Regions from separate parts of the Priestia sp. TRN 1309 genome, predicted to be linked through region 1. Evidence: riboswitches for the same ligand, from Rfam matches in the RefSeq annotation. Region 1 holds a riboswitch; each other region holds the start of a gene.
What was found. A riboswitch is a leader RNA that binds a small molecule or an ion and turns the genes downstream of it on or off. The one in region 1 is predicted to bind cyclic di-AMP.

Region 1 (7,800 bases):
TCACCAATGATAGGGTAAAGAAGTTGAAGCTCCTTCAATTTTTTTACTAAATAGGCTCCTTTCAGCGCTACTTGTTGAACAAGATCGTTCTTTTCAATATAGGCTAAGACAGCTAGCCCTACAGCCGCTGACAGCGGATTAGCGCTTAGCGTATGGCCGCTCATAATTAATTTGGATCCGTTCATGATAGGTTCAATCGTTTTGCTGCTAGCTAACGTAACGGCTATCGGTGTATATCCTGCTCCCACTCCTTTTCCAAGCGTCATGATGTCTGGTTTAGCTCCCCAGTGCTCATATGCAAACATCACGCCTGTACGCCCAACTCCAGTCATGACTTCATCGGCTATCCATAACACATCATATTTATCACAAATTTCTCTTATCACTTCATAATAACCGGGTGGAGGTGTAAGAGCTGCTCCGGCAGCTCCTACAATGGGCTCTGTAATAAAAGCAGCAATATGTTCAGGGCCGGTTCGTTTGATAACTGTTTCCAATTCGTGTGCACAAGCAAGATTACAGGATGGATAGGTTTGATGAAACGGACATCGATAGCAATAAGGAGGTGAAACCGAAGGATAATCTTCAAGCAAAGACGAGAAACGTTTTCGTCTTCCAACGTGCCCTGACATAGACAGCGCTCCTATTGTAATACCGTGATAGCTCATCCAGCGTGACAAAACCTTTGTTTTGGTTGGCTTTCCTTGCTCTTGAAAATGCTGAATGGCTGTTTTCATAGCCGTTTCAGTCGCTTCTGTCCCGCTGTTAACAAAAAAGCTCCACTGGAAATGATTGCTGCTTAATTCACATAGTTTCTTAGCTAAGGCTTCCGTCGGATCGCTTGTAAACTGCGACCGATATACAAACGCAACTTTCTGTGCCTGATCCGTCATCGCATCAATAATTTCTTTTACGCCGTGTCCGATACTTGCTGTAACTGCCCCTGACGAAGCATCTATGTACTTTTTTCCATCTTGGTCGTACAAATAAATTCCTTTTCCATATGAAATAACTGGGTAGTCGTCGTCGAGCAGCGGCTTTATCACATGGGTCTTATTCATTTCCGCACTCTCCTTTCAAACACATACTCTTATTAAACTGTATGCTGAAAAGAAGAGTTTCTTGCCAATAAAAAAAGCCCTAGCATATAGCTAGAGCTTTTACATTTATTAAGCCGATTGCGTTACAGATTTATCGATACGCTTTGCTTCTGACTCAGCCACAATAACGGCACACGCAGCGTCTCCCGTAATATTTACAGATGTACGAAGCATATCAAGCAAGCGATCAATCCCGATAATCAATCCGATACCTGCTACAGGCAGGCCAACCGAACTCAATACCATCGCTAGCATAATGAGACCAACTCCCGGCACGCCTGCTGTACCAATACTAGCAAGCACCGCTGTTAATACAACCGTCACAAGAGCACCCAGCGACAGGTCAACGCCGTATACTTGCGCAATAAAAATAGTCGCGACACCTTGCATAATTGCTGTTCCATCCATGTTAATGGTAGCACCTAACGGCTGAACAAAACTGCTGATGGACTCCGGGACACGAAGATTTTTTTGAGCCACATTCATTGAAATCGGAAGCGTTGCACTACTGCTTGATGTACTGAATCCAACTGTCATCGCAGGAGCAAAACCTTTAAAAAATTCAATAGGGTTACGTCTGGCCATAAGAGCGACTGACCCCCCATATGTTACAATCGAATGGATGAACAGTGCGAGCACGACTACAATCATGTAAAGCCCCATCGCTTTAATTGCCTGCCAGCCTTGACTTCCAACCGCTGTTGCAAGAAGCCCAAATGTTCCGTAAGGAGCAAACTTCATCACTAGATTTACAAGGTACATCATCAATTCATTGCCTTGCTCGAGTAAATTATAAAGCCCTTTGGTTTTACTTCCAAGCATCGTAATACCAAAACCGATAAAGATAGAGAAAACGATAAGTTGAAGCATATTCCCTTCAGCCATCGCTTGGATTGGATTGACTGGAATCATATTTAAGAATGTCTCTCCAACCGGCGGTGCTTTTTCAGCTTCAAAAGAAGCGTTTTTTGTATCAAAAGATCCAAATGTTCCTGGTTTAATAACAAACGCTAATAATAAACCAATTACAATAGCAACGGTTGTTGTCACTAGGAAGTACGAAACTGTTTTTGCCCCGATTCTTCCCAGTTTTTTAGGATCTCCTAAACCTGCTACGCCTAACGTGATAGAGAAAAACACAATTGGTACAACAAGCATTTTAATTAAGCTTAAGAAAATTTGCCCAAGCGGCGTAAACAAGTACTTGTCCAGCGGAGCAAAAGCACTTGGAGCAAAAGCATTAATCAACACTCCTACAACAGCACCAGCAATTAGCGCGATAATGATCTTTGTCGATAGCTTCATAGATTTACCTCCCATAAATAAATTATATTAGAATGATTCTAACTACTATACTTATTTTACCATGCATTGAGGGTGATAACACTCAAAATATACAATATATTAAAAATTTTCAGATTAATAGTTTAGGAATATTTTTAGCTATACAAAAAACCATGAGAATATCATGGTTTCATAGACCTGTTATTCCCTCACTGAATGCTTACGGAGTTAGCTGTCGGATTCGGGTACGTGAGTTACCCTACTTGATTCATTCAAGATTCACCCCAAGTACATTACGCACAAATATGGGTCCTCCGTTCTCTTATAAAACAAAAGAGATTAAGCAAATAATTTTCTTTAATATTTTTGCATGATAATAATTGTTACTTTAATTAAAATTCATTTTATGTATTCCTGTCAAGTTTTTATTCAAAAATAATGCATGATTTTATCGTAAAAAGTTGAGAATTGTTATATTTTAAAATATTTACACCATATTTCAATAAACCAAAAACACCTATTTAACAAGACTTACAATCTAATGAATAAAAAATTAATTCAAAAAATAGTTTATAAAGTGAACTTTCTTCTCATTAATATCATTCATAAATATGTATAATTATTCTAATATCCATGTACTTTACTGCTTCCATAAATATTTTACTTATCAAAAAAATAACTCTTTCCAACTGTTGATTTTATCCTTGTACTGCTTGATATACACTCCCTAAAATTTCACTGACTTTATTGATGCGAAGAAATCGACATTATCAATTCCCCTTATTCTACTTAATTCTGCTCAAGATAGAAGTATAGATTTCCTACTATCTTTTAAAAAAGGAGCGGGTAATTATCGTATAAAACTATCGGAGTTGGAGCGGTACAAGTTCTTTACTTTTTACTTATTCCCTCTCGTTATTTAACCCATAAAAAAAAGAGGCCGTGACGGCCTCTTTTTTTATACAGTAACAGGTTCAGAACTTGCTTTACGATTCTTTAATTTTTCAACAATGTCACGCGCTACCCACACACCACACGCACTTGCCTGCGCGAGTCCTCGCGTAATACCAGCTCCGTCTCCTCCCACGTATAAACCGGAAATTTCAGTTTCAAACTTATCGTTTAACTTCGGACGGGCGGAGTAAAATTTCGCTTCCACACCGTAAAACAGCGTATGTTCAGATGCTAACCCAGGCGTTACATGATCCAGTGCTTCTGTCATTTCAATTAAGCTTTTCATTGTATTGTATGGAAGCACTAAACCCAAATCACCAGGGACAGCTTCTTTTAACGTTGGTTCTAAAAAGCCTTCTTTAATTCGATTCGCTGTTGAACGGCGCCCCTTTAAAATATCTCCATACTTTTGAACAACTAAGCCTCCGTTTGACAGCATATTAGCTAATCTTGATACTTCGTGCGCATATTCGTTCGGCTGATCAAATGGATCCGAAAATTTATGAGAAACAAGCAGCGCAAAGTTCGTATTTTGACTTCCAAGCTTCGGATCTTTGTATGCGTGTCCATTTGCTAACATAATCCCTGAATGATTCTCTACTACCACATGCCCTGAAGGATTGCTGCAGAACGTTCTGACTCTTGTACCTACAGACGTATTGTAAATAAATTTCCCTTCGTACAAGTGCTTGTTGATTTCTTCCATAACAACGTTAGATGTTTCTACTCGAACACCGATGTCTACTTGATTGTTAATCATTTTCAAACGGCGTTTTTTTAGTAAGTCGCTCATCCACTTCGAGCCGTCTCGACCTGGTGAAACCACGACTTTATCAGCCGTAATTCTGTCACCATTCTTCAATTCAATACCGCGCACGATATGCTGACCATCTTCTTTTTCTGTTATTAAATCGGCTACTTCCGTTTTATACTGCATATCAATTTTTTCTTTTAAGTATTCATAAATGCTTTTTAAAATTTCTAAATTTTGCTCTGTTCCTAAATGACGCACTTGGGCACGCAATAGCTTTAATCCTGCTGCGTATCCGCGTTTTTCAATTTCACGAACTTTATCAGTTAACGGATCCGTAATCGTATCGGTTGCTCCGTGTTTTAAATTAATTTCATCCACGTATTTAATTAAATCTACCACCTGTGATTCAGACAGATAATCCGTCATCCAGCCTCCAAATTCACTGGTGATATTAAACTTCCCATCTGAATATGCGCCGGCTCCACCGAAACCATTTGTGATAGAACAAGCAGGCAAACAGCCAGCAAACTCTTTTCTGCCAACTGCAGGGGGACATTTTTCAATTTTTTTCTGAAGAATCGGACAATTACGTCGATAGATATCGTGTCCTTTATCGATTAATAAAATAGTTGCTTCCGGTAATTTTAACGTTAGCTCATAGCAAGTAAAAATTCCAGCGGGTCCTGCCCCTACCACAATAACATCATATTTTGAGTTCATTGTACATTCTCCCATCATCTTTTTTCTTTGGGTAAAAGATAAAAGTTATTGACCGAATTTTCTTTTTTTATTATCATTCGGTTATTTTCTAGCCATTTGATAATATATCAAAAACAAACCCTTTAGTCAACAATATACACGAACATTAAAATAAAAAAATAAAAAAACATTCGTTTTTATTTCAACCAAATAAAAACCAGCGAACGAATAGCAAGCGCTACGAAATGTTCACTGGTTCTTTAATATACGGAAGAGCAATTTCTACTTTTGTTCCTACTCCTACTTTACTCGCAAATGAAATATGCCCTTGATGCTGTTCGATTATTCGGTAGCTAATCATTAATCCTAGCCCAGTTCCTGTTTGTTTGGTGGAATAAAATGGTTCACCTAGCCGAGCTAAAGATTGCTCATCAATTCCACATCCTTCATCCTCGATAATGACCATGCCGTATTCATTTCTTTTCTCAACGGTAACTTTAACTGTACCTTTGCTCATTGACTCAAGCGCATTTTGAATTAAATTAATAAAAACTTGTTTAAGCGCATTTTCTTCACAAAAGATTGTAATCTCATCACTAATCTCATTAATAATACGACAATTTTTATAATTGGCGTGTGTATCTAATAGTAATGTCACGTGACGTATGATTTGATTGAGACTTTTCGGATGGTATGAATTTTCAATTTTAGGCTTGGCCAGCGTTAAAAATTCTTGAATAATGGATTCGACGCGATTCAATTCTTCAAGCATAATATCATTGTATTCTTCATTATACTGTTTCGATGCTTTTAGCAGCTGAATAAACCCTTTAATCGCCGTCATTGGATTACGGATTTCATGTGCTACTCCTGCCGCTAGCTTGCTCACCATTGTAAGCTTTTCAGATTTGCTTGCCATTTCATCATATTTTTTTCGATCCGTTACGTCGCGAATAATATACTGAATGGCATCCTGTCCTTCAAACTTAATTTTGGTTGCCGAAGATTCAATAATGACGACCCCTTTTTTAGTCAATAGTTTCACATCAACACGTGGCCTCACGGACATTCCATTCATCAGCTGAACCATTCGTTCTTTTACAATTTCTAAATGTTCGGGATGAATAAAGTGAAGCCAAGGACGCCCGATATACTCTTCTTTTTTCTCGCCGCCAAGAAGTTTAACACCAGCGGGATTCAAATATTGGATTCTGCCTTCTCTCGTTACAATAAATGCATCTTGACTTTGCTGGACAAACTGCTTATATTGCTTCATTTTCCGAATGACTTCCTCTTGCTTTTCAATACTTGAGGAAAACTCTTTCCACTGAACAACTAAGAGCGGAATATCTTCTTCCGTGCGCTGAATATGGATATGCATCGGAAACTGCTGATCTACTTTTTTCTTAAGTAAAACAACTTCTTCCTCTTGCTTTCTTAACGGTTCCACTTCATGCTTTTCAATAAAAAAGCGATTTGGCTCTTCAAATACATTACAGGAAAGAAGCCGTTCCTCCGTCGTTTTAAAAAGGTGGCAGCAAGCTTCATTTAAAATTTGAATATCGCCATCCATATTCATTACGAGCATTGGTGTAAATGACATTGAAAATAGCTGTTGAAATACTTTTTCCTTTTCCATATATTCACCTTCGCTTATTGAGTTACTAGCTATAGTATAATATGGTAAATGTTGATTTGGCAAAATTTTTTTATTATTTAAACAATTTATATGTAAGTTTGTCCTTTTCCATCTTTTATAAAAAGCTCGCACATGCGAGCAAATGAGACCTAATCAGCAAAAACAAGTGCAGCCAATGATGATTAATAAAATAAATAGCACAACAATTAATGCAAATGACTGGCCCGTTCCGCAATGATGATAACCGCCAATTGGATAGTGGCAAGTATCATATAGGTGGTGATAGCCTCCGTGATGGCATGGGTCGTAACAATCGTAGTTATACATAGCAATCTCTCCTCTTGTTTTTTTCATTTCGTACACTGTACTTTATATGCGTTAGTTGATTGTCCTGTATGTGCATTCGCCCATTTTTTACTTTCTCTTACGCCATATTCGCCTTTTGGGCTGCAGCGTATACGAAAACAACAAAAGTAAAATACTGCCCATCACCAGTAGCGTAGTAAAATCTTTCATAAACTCAATAATGACCCCTATATACGGGAGATGGTATGCGTAGCTTCCAATCACTTTAAAAGAAGCAGGCAAAGAATTTCTTTGAGCTGTAACCAGTACATCAGGGTCTTGATTATGGGCCAGTACAAGTTCATTCTTTGAAGAAGATGATTCGTCTCTAAAGACAACTATATCTCCGCGATGCAGGTGGTGATAATCCGTTTCTTGAACGGTCACAGTGAAACCAAATAGGCTTGGAACTGTGCTAACAAATAAAAATGTAAAGCAAATTGCATAAAGAACAAGTACATATCGAAACGCAGAAAACATACATTTATTGATCATAGGTAATCAGCTCAATTCGCTCGGTTACTTTATTTAGCGCGGGGGTAATGTGATTAAATGAAGTAGAGCGCTCTGTAAATTGAATTAAAAGTAGCAGCAGTAAAAAACTTAACATGATTAACCGTAGCATCCGAGCATAAAAATCACGCATGCTCTCACTCCTTTTTTCTATACTAAATTCAGTCGTACAATAAGCCTTCAGTCAATAATTTGATTCAGTATATGCACATAGAGGGCGTTTGGCTCATTGTTTCTTCTTGGAGGTCTCGGGAGTGATCAGTGATCGGCATAAATTATGAGTTTTAGCATATGTTTGGTTACGTATGGAAATGTTTTTATACTCCGACAATAAGGGAGCTGAACATATGGCTAATTATTCCTTTGATCAATATATTAAAAAAGCAATGAAATACGATTTTCTAGCTAACTACTATAAGTATAGTGATCCATCTAAGCATATTCATTATTATCAAAAGCATTTGTACTATATCCAGCAGGCCATCTTAACTTCTTCTGAAAATACGAATTTA
Region 2 (7,800 bases), 130 kb from region 1:
AAATAAAAAGCATGGCAATCACGTTAATGGCAAACGTGCTGATAATCATAATTTTTGAATGCAGCGTTAGTTTTTTATACGATTTTTTTACCCACATATCAGCAAGAACGGTAAATCCTAACCCACCAATAATAAACAAAAAGGAAATCGTTATGTTAATAATAGGATCTCCTACATACTGAACTAAGCTGTCAGATAATAGTCCGAACCCTGCGTTATTAAAAGCTGAAATTGAATGAAACAAGCTAAAGAATAGCCCCTTAGACCATCCGAATTCCGGAACCCAGCGTATCGCTAAAAAGATAAGTGCAACAAACTCAATTAAAAATGAAAAGATAAACAGCCTTTTAACTAGCAGGACAACTCCGCCGACGCTCGTTTGATTTAATGCCTGCTGAACGAGCATACGCTCTTTAAATCCAATTTTTTTACCTAGCATCATAAAAATCAGCACGGCAAATGACATAATGCCAAGACCGCCTATTTGAATTAACAGCATAATAATCGTTTGACCGATGACGGTAAAACGCGTACCTGTATCTACGACGGCTAAGCCGGTCACTGTCATAGCGGAAGTAGATGTAAAAAGGGCGTCTACCCACCTGATTGGCTCAGTAGTAGAAAAAGGCATCATTAATAAAAGAGCACCAATAATAATTCCTCCGCCAAAAATGGAGACAAGCAGCTGCGGCGGCGTAAGCCTAACAATTTTTTTTTTCATAAGTTAAACTCCTTCTTCTTCAAAACGGTTTAAATCGCGATTATGTCCGATAACAATCAGCATATCTCCTTGTTCAATTGTTTCATGCGCCGTAGGCGAAATCACCATTTCCCCGTCTTTTCGCTGAAAACCGATGATATTACAGCCGTACTTTGCACGAATATTTAAATCAAACAGCGTTTTATTATGAAGTTTCTTAGAAGCGACAATTTCAACAATACTATAGTCTTTAGACAGTTCAATATAGTCAATAATTTTTTCTGACACCACGTGATGAGCAATCCGCTTCGCAATATCGCGCTCAGGATGAATGACTTTGTCCGCTCCTATTTTCTCCAGCACTTTTTGATGATACATATTCACCGCTTTTACCCATACTTGCTTAACGCCCATATCTTTTAAAAGCATCGTTGCAAGCACGCTTGCTTCAATATCGTCTCCAAACGAAATAAGAGCATGATCAACGTTACGAATGCCTAGCCCTTTTAAGCTAGCTTCATCAATTGCGTTCGCTTGCACGACATATGTAGCTGAGTTGCTATATTTCTTTACTACCTCCTGATTGCGGTCAATAGCGAGCACATCCACATCCAAATTAGCAAACTCTTCAACCAAACTGCCTCCAAAACGACCTAATCCCAATACAGCAAACTGTTTTTTCATAATGTATTTATTCCTTTCTTCAACTGCTGTGTGTTCTCTTAGCTTATACTTTTTCTAAAAAATTACATGTTTTTCTTAAAAAAAGCGCAAAAAAACACAGGAAGGCTCCTGTGTTTTTTCACACTCTTCCCCCTCAAAACGCTTGCGAAGTTAGCTGTCGGGTTCGGGTTTTAAGAGTAACCCTACCTTTTTAAGGATTCACCCCGGAGCACAATATGTGCGTAAATAATGGGTCCTCCGCTCCGTAATGGATTAAGCGATTTTTATTCAAATGTCTATGATCTATTTTTTAGAATAATCGATTCGATTCATGATACGTTTCACTTCACGAAAGCTATCTTACTCCTGTGGATTTTGTCTGTCAAGATATTTTTAGGGAAGACATCACTTGCGCTGCAAACTGCAAAAATCATATAAATCTAAACTGACAATCAGTTTGTGAAATTGATCAAACAAATTAATAACGGCCAAAAGCTCTAATAGCTGCGTATCACTGTAAAATTTCTTTAATTGATCCATATCAGCATCCGTCAAATCCCTTGGACGCACTCGGTATACATCTATAAATCGAAACAGCAGTCGATCTTTTTCTTCCAGCTCTTTTTCTCTTAACACTTTTTGATTAAGCGTCTTATCGCCTACATATGACATGCTCATACACGTCTCACAGCCGTTAACACCTGCTAGATAAAGCCTGATTTTTTCCTTAGTCTCTCTTTTTACTATATCACTGTTCCAAAGCTTGTCGTATAGCTCATCATACAACCTTTTTACATCTGGAATTAAATTCAGTGCTTTTTCAAAATTTGTTCCCTCTTCGTTTGTTAACAAAACTCTTGCCATTTTTTACTCACTCCTTTTTAATTATTATAGTAAGAAAAATGGAGATTTCAGATAACAAATAAAACATATTATCTGCTATTACTAATCAAATGAAACATTAATATGAAAGAAGGTTTCCAATTGAAAATTGATGAAATTGATTTATCGATTTTGCAGGCACTGCAGCAAAACAGCCGTCTTTCCTTAAGAGAGCTAGGAAAACAAATTAACCTGTCTCCTCCTTCAGTGGCAGAGCGAGTAAGACAGCTAGAGAGCTTTGGTATTATAAAAGGATATACAATCGATATTGATTATGAAAAGCTGCAGTTGCCCGTCTCGTGTTTTATTGAAGTAACCATGAAAAACGGAGAGCACGAGCGTTTTAAACGATTTATTTCTCAGTATCCCTATGCTTTATTCTGTGAACGCATCGCCGGACAGGCTTGCTTCATTACAAAGCTTCAGCTTCCTCACCTGCACGTACTCGAGCAATTTATTAACGAAATTACACCTTATGCCAAAACGATTTCACACATCGCCCTTTCTCACGTGGAGATGTCTTCTGCATTATTGAGTCATTTAAAAGATGAAAAGTGATTGAAACATACGTTCACCGTACTAACGAAAAGATCCGAACGATTCATCGTTCGGATCTTCTTTCCACTAAACTACTTCTGTCCTAGCCTCTTTTATTCGTCCAAAAGCATAAAAAATAACCCTCCAAAGCTGGAGGGTATAAATTTTCCGAATAATGAAAGTTTTACAACTTCATTCTATCAGGTACCGACATTTCTGTCTACTTAAAAATGTAAAAGAGCTCTCTATTAATAGAAAGCTCTTTTACCTGCTTGTTTTTTGAAAACAATCAATCTATATAAAAGGGAACTACCTAAGGTTGAAAGTCACGTGAAACCTTGGCAGTTGATCCTGGATATACCGGTTGATATGATTCAAAACAAGTTCTTTCATCATTTCTTCTTTGACTTCTGATTCCGTTTTTTTATCTTTTTGTTTTAAAATAAGAATATAATAGACTTTACCCATTTTAATGGGCTTACTACACTCTCCGATGTGCTGTTTTTTTAAAACATCTATAAAAGAGGGAGATAGATTCGAAAGCTTTAGATTATCATCATTCTCTATTTTGCTGACGGTCTGGACATCAGCATATTTTTTTTGAACGTCTTGAAGCGATGTTCCTTTTTGCAGCTCAGCCGCAACGGTCTCGGCATCATGTAAAGTTGTAAAAGTTAGCTGCGAAAAAGATACGCGCGTTACATCATTCTCAATACGTGTATAGTAAGCGTCTAGTTCATCAGACGCAATTTGTTTACGGAAATATTCTTCTAATTTAAACTGATTTATTAGCTGTTTAGTTACATCGCTAGAACGAATGTGCAAGACTTCATAGCCTTGTTTTCTTGTATCTTCGTCATATGAACGTTTGATTTGTTTCCACATATCCTCGACTTTTTTCTGTACCGTGTCACTTGTCTTTAGATGCGAAATTAAGATTTTTTGCATGACAAGCTGCCGCAACAACTCTTTGCGGTAGCTTGTATCATTTAGCGGAGCATCGGGATTTAAGAACCCTTCAACTGCTAAAAAACGATTGAATTCAGCTCCTGTCACCTTTCCTCCTTCATACGCTGCCACTTCTTTAGCAGAAGATAGCTGACTAATTTCTACAGAAGGAAACATCGTGTTTGAATGCTTCCCTCCGCAGCCTGTTAAAAATCCGAACGCTGTTAATACTGCTAGCAGCAGCTTTAACGGTGCTGAACTCATCCATTGTTATCCTGCTGCTCTGAAAGCTTCAGAGAAATAGTTTGTTTTTTTCCATTTCGGTACACGTCTAATTTTACCGTGTCTCCTACTTTGCGTTTTGTGTATAGATATTGACGTAAATCACTGGATGTTTTGACTTCATTTCCATCGATGGCAACAATCACGTCTTTTGATTGTAAACCAGCATCAGAAGCAGAAGAGAATGGTTCAACCGTCGTTACGACAACTCCTTCAGACGTATCGCTTGTTAGGCCTAGCTGATCTTGTTTTGTTGCAGCTGAAAGCTGACCTACATCTTGAAGACCTACCCCCATATATGGACGCGTTATTTTTCCGTTTTTCATCAGCTGTTCAATTGTTGGCTGCACTTCATCACTTGGAAGAGCAAAGCCGATTCCTTCTACATTGTCTTCTGAAATTTTCATACTGTTGATACCAACTACTTCACCGGAAGAATTGATCAAGGCACCGCCGCTGTTTCCTGGATTAATCGCCGCATCCGTTTGAATTGCATCTACGTTCCAATTCTCTGAAATAGGGACAGAGCGTTTTGCTGCGCTCACGATACCTTGTGTGACCGTACGAGAAAATTGTTCACCAAGAGGGTTTCCGATTGCAAGAACCGTTTCACCCGCCACTAAATCTGATGATTTTCCGAACTTCGCCACTTGTTCAACATTTTTGTCGGACATTTCAAGCACCGCTAAATCCGTTAGCGCGTCAGCTCCGACAATTTTAGCTTTTTCTTTTTGTCCGTTTGAAAGTGACACTTCTACTTCGCTTGCGCCGTCAATAACGTGGTTATTAGTCACAACGTAGGCTTTTCCATTTTCTTTTTTGAAAATAACACCGGAACCCGTTCCTGCTTCTTGCGTTTGGGTATCTCCAGAAAATGGATTTGTTTGCTGTTGAATATTGTTCACGCCTACAACAGCAGCTGATACTTTATTTACAACTGAAACAAGATCTGACTGATTCACGGTTGTGCTTACTGTTCGAGGCGTTGTGCTCGTTGTTGTTGCCGTTTGAGTCTGCGTTGTTTGATTCGCTGTTTGCGTATCCGCTGAATCCATTAACCCTAGCTGCGGAGCGCCGTATAGCACAATTCCTCCCCCTAGCACTGCTCCCGCGATGGAAGATGCGATCACTGGAAATAAGCGTCTTCTTGGAGGCTGTGATGATGACGCAGGCTGATACTGATCGTAGCGCTGCTGGCGGTTTTCATATTCTTCTTTTCGTTCTTGCTCTCTTTCATAATCACGTGGATCCATGAAAAACACTCCTTTTAACGTAGCAAATTTTATGTTATCTATACTATAAAATAAAAGTTTGGGATAAGTATCAAAACAATGTGTGAAATTGTGAAAAATTTCTTTATAACAGCAAACACGTAGTATAATAGCGGGTACATAAACCTTTAAAAAAACGCGCATAGATGGCGCAATATGCTTTATTTACCTTAATTTTCATATATTCAGAGGAAGGTGTCAAATTTGAGCTTTACACTATATTTAGTAGAGGATGAACAAAATTTAAACGAAGTTTTAACCCTTTACCTTCAAAAAGAAGGCTGGGACGTTCGCTCATTTTTTAACGGCACGGACGCAAAAGAAATGATTGCAACTCCTCCGCACCTGTGGATTTTAGATATTATGCTGCCTGATATTGACGGGTATCAGCTCATTCGCGAAATCAAGCAGCAAACGCCACATGTGCCTGTTATTTTCATTTCAGCACGCGATGCCGATATTGACCGGGTTCTTGGACTTGAAATGGGCAGCGACGACTATTTATCAAAGCCTTTTTTGCCTCGTGAACTAGTTATTCGAGCAAACAAACTGCTAAACCTCGTATATGGTTCCAATCAAAAGAAAACCGATACCATTACGCTGACTCCTTATGAAATCGATTTACATACGCGTACAGTCAGTGAAAATGGAAAGCCGATTGATTTGACGTCTAAAGAATTTGATTTTCTTGTCACTATCTCAAAAGACCTTGGACAGGCTTTTTCAAGGGAGCAGCTGTTGAATCTCATTTGGGGAGAAGATTATTTCGGCACAGACCGAGTGGTGGATGATTTAGTGAGGCGCGTGCGTAAAAAAATGCCGCAAGCACGAATTGAAACGATTTACGGATACGGATACCGGATGATGAAAGCATGAAAAACAAGTCGCTTGCATTTCAAATTTGGCTCGTCATCTCGGGTATTTTACTGCTCATTTCAATTTTGCTCGCTATTTTATTCCCAACGACGCTCAGGCAGTTCTTCACGAATGAAATTTATACCACTATTGAAAATGAACAGCATATTTTAAAAGAATACGGCCTGCCAAGCCGCTCAGGTGAATACTACTTTAGCAATGAAGACAGTGAACCAACGCTTGGCAATCGAACCGTGGATCATATTTTATTGCCTGAACATGCGGATATCTCTTATTTTTCATCACGGGTGTTGCCTCAAGACTTTTTGAGAAAAGCACAGGAAGATGCAATCAGTCAGCGGAAAATCGTCGCTCGCTATGAAAAAGATCTCGGCAACCGGACGCTTTTTTATGTGATTCGAAAAGTAAGCGTAAACGGACAGCCTGCTTTTTTACTTTCATTTTCGTGGGATACGTATCGCAACGCGCTCACTTCTACTCTTTTTAAACAGCTGCTTCTTGTCATTTCAATTGTATTTCTATTCAGCTGGCTTCCATCTATTTGGCTATCAAGATACTTAAGCAAGCCGCTTGTATCGCTTGAAAAAGATGTAAAAAAAATCGCTGAACAAAATTGGCATGAACCTGTTACAGTCAACCGTTCCGATGAAATCGGCAAGCTAGGCGCGTCCATCGAGCAAATGCGCAAAAGGCTCGTATCTAAAGATGAAGCACAGCAAACGCTGCTTCAAAATATTTCACATGATTTAAAAACACCGGTAATGGTTATTCAAAGCTACGCTCAGTCGATTCAAGACGGCATTTATCCAAAAGGTGATTTATCCCAAACGGTAAAAGTCATTGAAGATGAATCCAAAAATCTTGAGAAAAAAATCCGCGATTTGCTTTACTTGACCAAGCTTGACTATATGTCCACTCACCAGCTTGCACAAGACGACTTTGATTTTACTGCACTTCTTCATGAAGTAGTGGATCGCTTGCGGTGGAGGCGCCCTGAAATACAGTGGGAATTTGACGACGTAAATGCAACGATTAAAGGAGACAAAGAGCTGTGGACAAAAGTCCTTGAAAATGTACTCGACAATCAGCTGCGCTATGCTGATACGAAGGTTTCACTTTCACTTGCTAAACACCAAACGAACGTTCAATGTACCATCAGCAACGATGGTCCGCCGATTGATCAAAGCGTGCTTCAACACTTGTTTGAACCGTTTAAAAAAGGAGCAAACGGTGAATTCGGTATTGGCCTAAGTATCGTAAAGCGTATTGTTACGATGCACGATGCAGCCATTACGGCTGAAAACACAGACGCCGGAGTGACGTTTTCACTTACTATTCCTATATAAACTAAAAAGGCAAGGGAGTCGACTCCCTTGCTTTTTTATGAAAAAACCGATGTATATGCATAAAGAGCTGGTGAACCCCCCGAGTGAATGAACACCACATTCTCATCTTTTTTAAAATAACCTTTTCGAATTAAATCAATCAGGCCGGCCATCGCTTTTCCCGTATACACAGGATCCAATAAAATTCCTTCCGTACCGGCCACAAGTTTGACTGCTTCCACCATCTCTTCTGTTGGAACAGCATAGCCTGGACCGACATATTCATCCATACAAACAATATCTTCTTTTTTAAAAG
Region 3 (7,800 bases), on a different contig from region 1:
TACATACTCCGCAAAGAATAGCTTTTTCATTAAACATAGATGTTGGCCATCTTTTAATGTCGTGATCCGCATGTGCGTTATGACATTGATAGCATGGATAATATGTATGACAGCAATAAAATTTTATTGCGATAATATCTTTATCCGTATGATAGTGCGTACAGCGCGTTTCGGAATCCACTGTGTCACCTTTTACTGCAGGTACAGATTTGTTCATTATCATCACTCCTTATGAAAAGTATAGCATGCTTTTATACGCCTTATCATACATATGTAAAAAGAAAAATGCTATAATAAAACCATCGTTTTACATGTCAGATTGCATGATAAAAAGATTAGATAAAAATTGATGTCAAAACAGATCGATTAAGTGATGCAAAGAGAGGAAGAAAAAATGAGTAAGCAAGTTATCGTTTTTACCGGAGGCGGAACAGCGGGGCACGTAACGCCAAACATTGCCATCATGAAAGAATTAGACAGTGAAAAATGGGATATCCATTATGTCGGTTCTCACAATGGTATTGAGAAAGAATTAATTACAAAATTAAACGTTCCATATCATGCGATTTCAAGCGGGAAGCTGCGTCGATACGTAGATATGGAAAATGTAAAAGATGTATTTCGAGTAGCAAAAGGGGTTGGCGATGCACGTCGCGTGCTGAAAAAACTAAAGCCTTCTCTTGTTTTTTCAAAAGGCGGTTTCGTCACAGTTCCTGTGGTAATGGCTGCTAAATCTTTAAACATTCCCGTGTTCATTCATGAAAGTGATTTAACACCGGGACTGGCAAATAAAATTGCGCAGAAATTTGCCACTAAAATTTTTACTTCTTTTGATGAAGCCGCAAACTACTTTCCAAAAGAAAAAGTGCAGGTTGTTGGTTCACCTATTCGAAAAGAGCTATTTAGCGGCAGCGCAGCGAACGGGGAAAGCTGGCTACGCTTTTATGATAAGCGCCCCATTTTAACAATTATGGGCGGAAGTTTAGGAGCACGCCGTATTAATGAAATCGTTCGAGAGTCTTTGCCTGAACTGCAAAAGAAATTCCAAATTGTACACCTTTGCGGAAAAGGCAATATTGATACAAGCCTTGAAAAAGAGTCAGGATACCGTCAGTTAGAATACGTAAACGAACAGCTTCCTGATGTTCTAGCGGCAACTGATTATGTGATTACACGCGGTGGATCCAATGCCATTTTTGAGTTTTTAGCTCTTCATAAACCGATGATGATTATTCCTTTATCAAAAGCACAGAGTCGCGGAGATCAAATTTTAAATGCACAATCCTTTAAGAAAAAAGGCTACTGTATGGTTGTAGAAGAAGAGCAGTTAACAAAAGAACTGTTTTTGCGTGAAGTAAATGAGCTTCAGCAGCAGGCAAGTACGATGAAGCGTACAATGCGTGAAGCAACAAAAACGGATGCCATTTCAATTCTTGTAAATGAAATTGAGAAAATGAGCTAAAAAAAGCGTTCTTATCTCCTCGATAAGAACGCTTTTTTTTTTCTGAAATTATTATTTTGAAATAATGAATAAAAATAGAAAAATAAAGCTTTTAAAATTTCAAAAAATGTTGTTGACAGTAAATTTTAACAGGAGTAAGATTACTCTCATGAAACGTTCCACTGTGAAACGCTGAGTCTTTTCTGAAAGAGAAGGAAAGAGCGGAGGACCCAATTATCAGGGGTGAATCTCTTAATTGAGTAGGGTTACTTTCTTGACCCGAACCCGTCAGCTAACTTCGTAAGCGTTAAGAGAGAGGATGGTGTAATCGTGGTCGTTTTCTATAACAGCGGATAGTACGCTCCTTTCAAAATATAGGTGAAAGGAGCGTCAGGATGCATTTATCTAAGCAAATGATTCAAATGATTGAATATCGGGCCATGTGCGATCAGCAATCTTTTGATCTAGCAAACCGCTATTTGTCTACGTTGGCTAATCAAAGTTTTAAACGCAGCAGTAAAAGTCAGCATTAAGTCTAAAAATTAAATAACAAAGATACGCTTAATCAATTATGAGCGGGGGACCCAATATTTTGTACGTATGTACTAGGGGTGAATCTCTTAACTGAGTAGGGTTACTTCCATAACCCGAATCCGACAGCTAACTCCGTAAGCGTTTTGGGAGTAAAAAATTCGTGTGAATCACGGCTTATTTGTCGTGCATTAAACCGCGGAAGAGAACTCTCTTCTGCGGTTTTTTAGTGGGAAAAATCAGCATCACGTCTCACGGTTAGCTTTTTTGGACGTGATGCTTTATGAAAAGAAACCGTCACTAAACTTAGAAGCTATCATTTTTGTTAGGAAACAGTTAGGAGGGAGCAACTTGGATATGATCATGCTTGGAACGCTTGTCATATTAACAGCTGCTATGTACGGAATTATTTGCTGGTCGTCTCATGTAGTAGATGAAAGAGAGGAGAAGTGAAAGTGTCGTTCATTTTGTTAGGTATTTCAGTTCTCGTTTTAATTTATTTAGTATATGTACTGTTAAATCCAGAACAATTTTAATAAGCGGAGGAATAAAAAGTGGGGATTTTTCTACTATCAGTTGCGCTGCTGCTTGTTTTTGTAGCGCTTATTGCAAAGCCCGTAGGTATTTATATAGCGAATGTGTTTTCAAACGATAAAAACACTAGCTTGATAGGAAAGATAGAAACGGTGATGTTTAAAGCAGCAGGAATTAAAGGGCTTAATCAGACGTGGAAGCAATATGCATTTGCTCTTGTTTTGGCGAATACGTTTATGATTTTTGTGGTGTACCTTATCTTCCGGTTTCAAGGGGTACTGCCGTTTAACCCAAGCCACATCAAAGGAATGGATCCGGCACTTGCTTTTAACACGGCCATTAGTTTTATGACAAATACGAACTTGCAGCACTACAGCGGCGAATCAGGTTTGTCCTATTTCTCGCAGATGGCCGCCATTGTATTTATGATGTTTGCTGCACCAGCAACGGCACTTGCAGTAGCAATCGCTTTTATTCGTGGGCTGGCAGGGAAAGAAATGGGAAACTTTTTTGTTGATTTTGTAAAGTCAATTACGCGTATTTTACTTCCTATCGCTTTTATAACAGGCATTTTATTTATGTTTTTAGGTGTCCCTCAAACGTTAAGCGGAACGGTTACTGCCCATACAATAGAAGGGGCAACACAGCAAATAGCAAGGGGACCAGTTGCTTCTTTTCTTTCAATTAAAGAGCTAGGAAACAACGGAGGGGGATTTTTTGGTGTCAATTCAGCTCATCCATTTGAAAATCCTAACGCGTTGAGCAATGTATTACAAATCGTCCTTATGCTTTTATTGCCAACAGCACTTCCTTTCACATACGGAAAAATGATCGGACAGCGTAAGCAAGGCCGCATCTTATTTGTAGCGATGAGTATGCTGTTTATCGTTATTTTAAGCACAGCGTTCGTAACAGAGTGGGGCGGCAATCCAAGACTTGATGCTTTTCATTTAAATGAAGCGAACGGTTATATGGAAGGGAAAGAAGTCCGTTTTGGTGTCGGCATGTCGACGCTTTACGCCATCGTGACGACAGCAAGTGAAACAGGTGCAGTCAACACCATGCACGATACTCTTACGCCTCTTACCGGGTTGTTAACGCTTGGAAATATGATGTTAAATACCGTATTTGGCGGTGTCGGAGCAGGATTTATGAATGTCATGATGTACGTCATTATCGCCGTATTTTTATCAGGTTTAATGGTTGGAAGAACACCAGAATACGTAGGTAAAAAAATTGAAGGAAAAGAAATGAAGCTAATCGCCGTGACGCTTATTTTGCAGCCGCTGCTAATTTTAGGAGGAACAGCTGTAGCACTTACCACTCATTTAGGAATGGAAGGTATATCAAATCCAGGCTTTCACGGGTTAAGTCAGGCACTGTATGAATTTACGTCGTCAGCAGCAAACAATGGATCCGGCTTTGAAGGACTCGGTGATGCAACGCCGTTTTGGAACATTTCAACGGGAATCGTTATGTATATTGGACGCTACTTCGGACTAATTACGATGCTGGCGGTATCGAGCTCACTAGCATCCAAACAGCTTGTTCCCGAAACACCTGGAACATTTAAAACAGATACGTCTTTATTTAGCGGCATTTTAATTGGAACTACCGTTATTGTAGGAGCACTTACGTTTTTCCCAGTGCTTGTGCTTGGGCCAGTTGCTGAGTATTTAACACTGTAATCAAGAAAGCGGAGGATCATAATGAATAAACGGAATTTTGCAAATAATATTGAATTGGATCACAACAGTCCCATTCAAGGTTCTGTAGATAAACAAGCTTCATCCATTTTTATTCAATCATTAAAACAGGCTTTTATCAAGCTAAGTCCAAGAACAATGATAAAAAATCCTATCATGTTCGTAGTAGAAATCGGGTTTGTTATTACACTTTTTTTAGCCGTTGTTCCAGACCTTTTCGGAGAAAGTACAGTAAGCGCAGGCTTTAATATTGCCGTATCTCTCGTGTTATTTTTCACCATTGTTTTTGCTAATTTTGCAGAAGCATTAGCAGAAGGTCGAGGAAAAGCACAGGCAAACTCATTAAAGCAATCGAAAGGGGATATTACGGCTAATAAAATTGAAAATGGGCAAATGATACAAGTTTCGGCATCGCAACTAAAAAAAGGAGATATCGTCGTCGTTTCACAAGGCGAAATGATTCCTGGAGATGGAGAAATTATTAAAGGACTGGCGTCCGTTGATGAATCGGCCATTACGGGGGAATCGGCACCTGTTATGAAAGAAGCAGGCGGGGATTTTAACTCTGTAACGGGAGGTACAAGAGTTGTCAGCGATGAAATTACAATTAAAATTACGTGTGAGCAAGGTGAATCGTTTTTAGATAAAATGATTTCGCTTGTTGAAGGAGCAGAGCGTCAAAAAACGCCAAATGAAATTGCGCTAAACACGGTTTTGACAAGTTTGACGATTATTTTTTTACTAGTTGTTGTGACGCTTCCTGTCTTTACAAACTATTTACATTTTCAACTCGACACGGCTATTTTAATTTCACTGCTCGTCTGCCTTATTCCTACGACGATTGGAGGATTATTATCGGCCATTGGAATTGCTGGAATGGATCGAGTCACGCAGTTTAACGTGATTGCTATGTCAGGAAAAGCAGTAGAAGCAGCTGGTGACATCAATACAATTATTTTAGATAAAACCGGCACCATTACGTTTGGAAACCGAATGGCTCATCAGTTAACGACTGTAGAAGGCGTAGACGAACGTGAACTGTACAAATGGGCGTTTGTTTCTTCTCTTTACGACGAAACACCAGAAGGACGCTCGGTGGTTGATTTTATCCAAACTCGCATGGGAGTAGAAGACCTTAGAAAAACGCAGGGAACGTTTGTAGAATTCAAAGCTGAAACGCGAATGAGCGGCATTGACTTACAGAATGTATCTGTACGAAAAGGAGCAGTGGACGCCGTCACGGCATGGGTAGAGTCAAATGGCGGGAAGGTTCCCTCTGATCTACAGCAAAAAGCGAACGAAATTGCAGGAGCTGGTGGCACGCCGCTTGCCGTCGCCGCCGATGATAAAATTTATGGCTTGATTTATTTAAAAGACACGGTAAAACCAGGAATGAAAGAACGCTTTGATGAACTTCGTAAAATGGGCATTAAAACAGTCATGTGCACAGGAGATAATCCGCTAACCGCAGCAACTATTGCAAAAGAAGCTGGAGTAGATGAATTTATTGCGGAATGCAAGCCAGAAGACAAGATTCAAGTCATTAAATACGAACAGCAGCAAGGCAAGCTAGTTGCGATGACAGGTGACGGAACAAATGATGCCCCTGCACTTGCTCAAGCTGACGTTGGTTTAGCAATGAACAGCGGAACCTCAGCTGCTAAAGAAGCAGCAAATATGGTGGACTTGGATTCGGATCCCACTAAAATCATTGAAGTCGTTTCAATCGGAAAACAGTTATTAATGACAAGGGGTGCCTTAACTACATTCAGCATCGCAAACGATATTGCTAAGTATTTCGCGATTATTCCAGCGATGTTTACCTTGGCGATTCCGCAAATGGAGGCTCTTAACGTAATGAAGCTGAATTCACCTCTATCTGCTGTATTGTCAGCGCTTATTTTTAATGCGGTCATTATCCCGCTGTTAATTCCCTTAGCCATGAAGGGAATTGCCTATAAGCCGATGAGTTCTAACGCACTGCTGCGAAAAAATTTGTTCATTTACGGATTAGGTGGGGTATTAGTTCCATTCATTGGGATTAAAGCGATTGACTTATTACTTTCATTTGTGATGTAGAGGAGAAGAAACGATGATACAAACAGAACGAACGGGAAGCATTATTGTTCGCTTAACGATTATGATGATGATACTTTGTGGTCTTATTTATCCTGTTGTGATGACAGGTATTGCTCAAACAGCTGTTCCAAGTAAAGCAAACGGCAGCCTAATCTATTCAAACAATCATCAAGTTATCGGTTCTAAGCTGATTGGGCAGCAGTTTACAAGCAATGCATTTTTTCACGGCAGAGTTTCTAGTATTGATTATAACGGGGCAGGGTCTGGCTCGTTGAATTTAGCACCTTCAAATAAAGACCTTACGAATCGTATCGAGAAATCCGTAGCGGCGTGGAAAAAAGAAAACGAGGTACCAAAAGAAGGGATTCCGATTGATGCCGTCACGAATTCGGCTTCTGGACTCGATCCGGATATTACGCCACAAGCTGCATATGCACAAGTAGAGCGCGTGGCAAAAGCAGCCCATATTAAAACCCAGACGCTAAAAGAGTTAATCAAAGAACATACTCAGCAAGGGGCTTTTGGTGAAAAACGAGTAAATGTAGTAGAGCTAAATTTAGCTGTTCAACGAGAACGCTAATTACACGCACTCGCTTCATGCACTGAAGCGAGTGTGATAAAGGAGCACGAACAATGAAAGAAAAAGAAGCTCATCCATACTTTCGAAGAAAAACTCCGGAAGAACTATTGCGTGAACTTCATGATCAGAAGCGCGGAAAGCTTAAACTCTACATCGGTGCCGCACCGGGAGTAGGAAAGACTTATAAAATGCTTCAAGATGCGCATGACTTAGTCAAAGAAGGCGTAGATGTCGTAGTTGGATATGTAGAAACACACGGCAGGAATGAGACTAAGGCGATGATTGGAAATCTAGAAGTAATCCAAAGGGAAACCGTTTTTTATAAAGGAAAAGAATTACAAGAACTTGATTTACTGGCGATTGTAAGAAGGCGGCCAAAAGTTGTCCTTATCGATGAACTCGCTCATACAAATGTACCGACAAGCCGCCATAAAAAACGTTTTGAAGATGTTTCTTACCTGCTCAACCAAGGTATTTCAGTTATGTCAGCAATGAACATTCAGCATATGGAAAGCGTACATGACCTCGTATATGCTGTTACCCAAGTAAAAGTTCGTGAAACGGTGCCAGATTTATTTATTCAGCAAGCAGATGAAATTCAACTTGTCGACGTTACACCGGAACAGCTGCAAAAGCGTCTTCGTGAAGGCAAAATATACGAAGTCCATAAAATTGAACAAAGCCTGCAGTCGTTTTTTAAGCTCGCAAATCTCCATGCCCTTCGTGAATTAACGCTCAGAGAAATAGCGGATGAAGTGGACGGTAAGCTCATTCATTCCCATGAAATTGGTGTAACAGGTATTTGCGAACGCATTTTAGTGTGCATTCAATACAGTGAAACAGCTGAAAAATTGATTCGAAGAGGCTGGAGAATGGCGAACCGATTGAAAGCAGATTTGCTGCTGCTCCATGTTTTTAAAGGCGATCAG

Region 2: linked by a shared signal. The riboswitch ahead of ACRPLQ_RS03085 (potassium channel family protein) and the one ahead of ACRPLQ_RS02395 (dicarboxylate/amino acid:cation symporter) in region 1 are both predicted to bind cyclic di-AMP.
Region 3: linked by a shared signal. The riboswitch ahead of kdpF (K(+)-transporting ATPase subunit F) and the one ahead of ACRPLQ_RS02395 (dicarboxylate/amino acid:cation symporter) in region 1 are both predicted to bind cyclic di-AMP.

What each region holds. Positions count from the first base shown of each region.
Region 1 is NZ_JBOZGM010000001.1:468,083-475,882, reverse strand. It holds gene ACRPLQ_RS02400 (aspartate aminotransferase family protein) at 1-1,061, opposite strand, end outside; gene ACRPLQ_RS02395 (dicarboxylate/amino acid:cation symporter) at 1,170-2,405, opposite strand; cyclic di-AMP (ydaO/yuaA leader) riboswitch at 2,586-2,740, opposite strand; gene ACRPLQ_RS02390 (NAD(P)/FAD-dependent oxidoreductase) at 3,343-4,812, opposite strand; gene ACRPLQ_RS02385 (ATP-binding protein) at 5,030-6,430, opposite strand; gene ACRPLQ_RS02380 (YjcZ family sporulation protein) at 6,584-6,757, opposite strand; gene ACRPLQ_RS02375 (hypothetical protein) at 6,845-7,270, opposite strand; gene ACRPLQ_RS02370 (hypothetical protein) at 7,260-7,421, opposite strand; gene ACRPLQ_RS02365 (DUF4397 domain-containing protein) at 7,636-7,800, shown strand, end outside.
Region 2 is NZ_JBOZGM010000001.1:597,202-605,001, reverse strand. It holds gene ACRPLQ_RS03090 (TrkH family potassium uptake protein) at 1-721, opposite strand, end outside; gene ACRPLQ_RS03085 (potassium channel family protein) at 725-1,384, opposite strand; cyclic di-AMP (ydaO/yuaA leader) riboswitch at 1,509-1,653, opposite strand; gene ACRPLQ_RS03080 (carboxymuconolactone decarboxylase family protein) at 1,769-2,227, opposite strand; gene ACRPLQ_RS03075 (Lrp/AsnC family transcriptional regulator) at 2,348-2,803, shown strand; gene ACRPLQ_RS03070 (peptidyl-prolyl cis-trans isomerase) at 3,092-3,994, opposite strand; gene ACRPLQ_RS03065 (S1C family serine protease) at 3,991-5,265, opposite strand; gene ACRPLQ_RS03060 (response regulator transcription factor) at 5,488-6,159, shown strand; gene ACRPLQ_RS03055 (sensor histidine kinase) at 6,156-7,505, shown strand; gene ACRPLQ_RS03050 (D-cysteine desulfhydrase) at 7,541-7,800, opposite strand, start outside.
Region 3 is NZ_JBOZGM010000002.1:4,827-12,626, forward strand. It holds gene ACRPLQ_RS07345 (CHY zinc finger protein) at 1-217, opposite strand, end outside; gene ACRPLQ_RS07350 (undecaprenyldiphospho-muramoylpentapeptide beta-N-acetylglucosaminyltransferase) at 395-1,462, shown strand; cyclic di-AMP (ydaO/yuaA leader) riboswitch at 1,622-1,764, shown strand; gene ACRPLQ_RS07355 (hypothetical protein) at 1,837-1,974, shown strand; cyclic di-AMP (ydaO/yuaA leader) riboswitch at 1,990-2,130, shown strand; gene kdpF (K(+)-transporting ATPase subunit F) at 2,428-2,508, shown strand; gene kdpA (potassium-transporting ATPase subunit KdpA) at 2,533-4,194, shown strand; gene kdpB (potassium-transporting ATPase subunit KdpB) at 4,216-6,291, shown strand; gene kdpC (potassium-transporting ATPase subunit KdpC) at 6,305-6,871, shown strand; gene kdpDN (KdpD-like non-kinase potassium sensor) at 6,925-7,800, shown strand, end outside.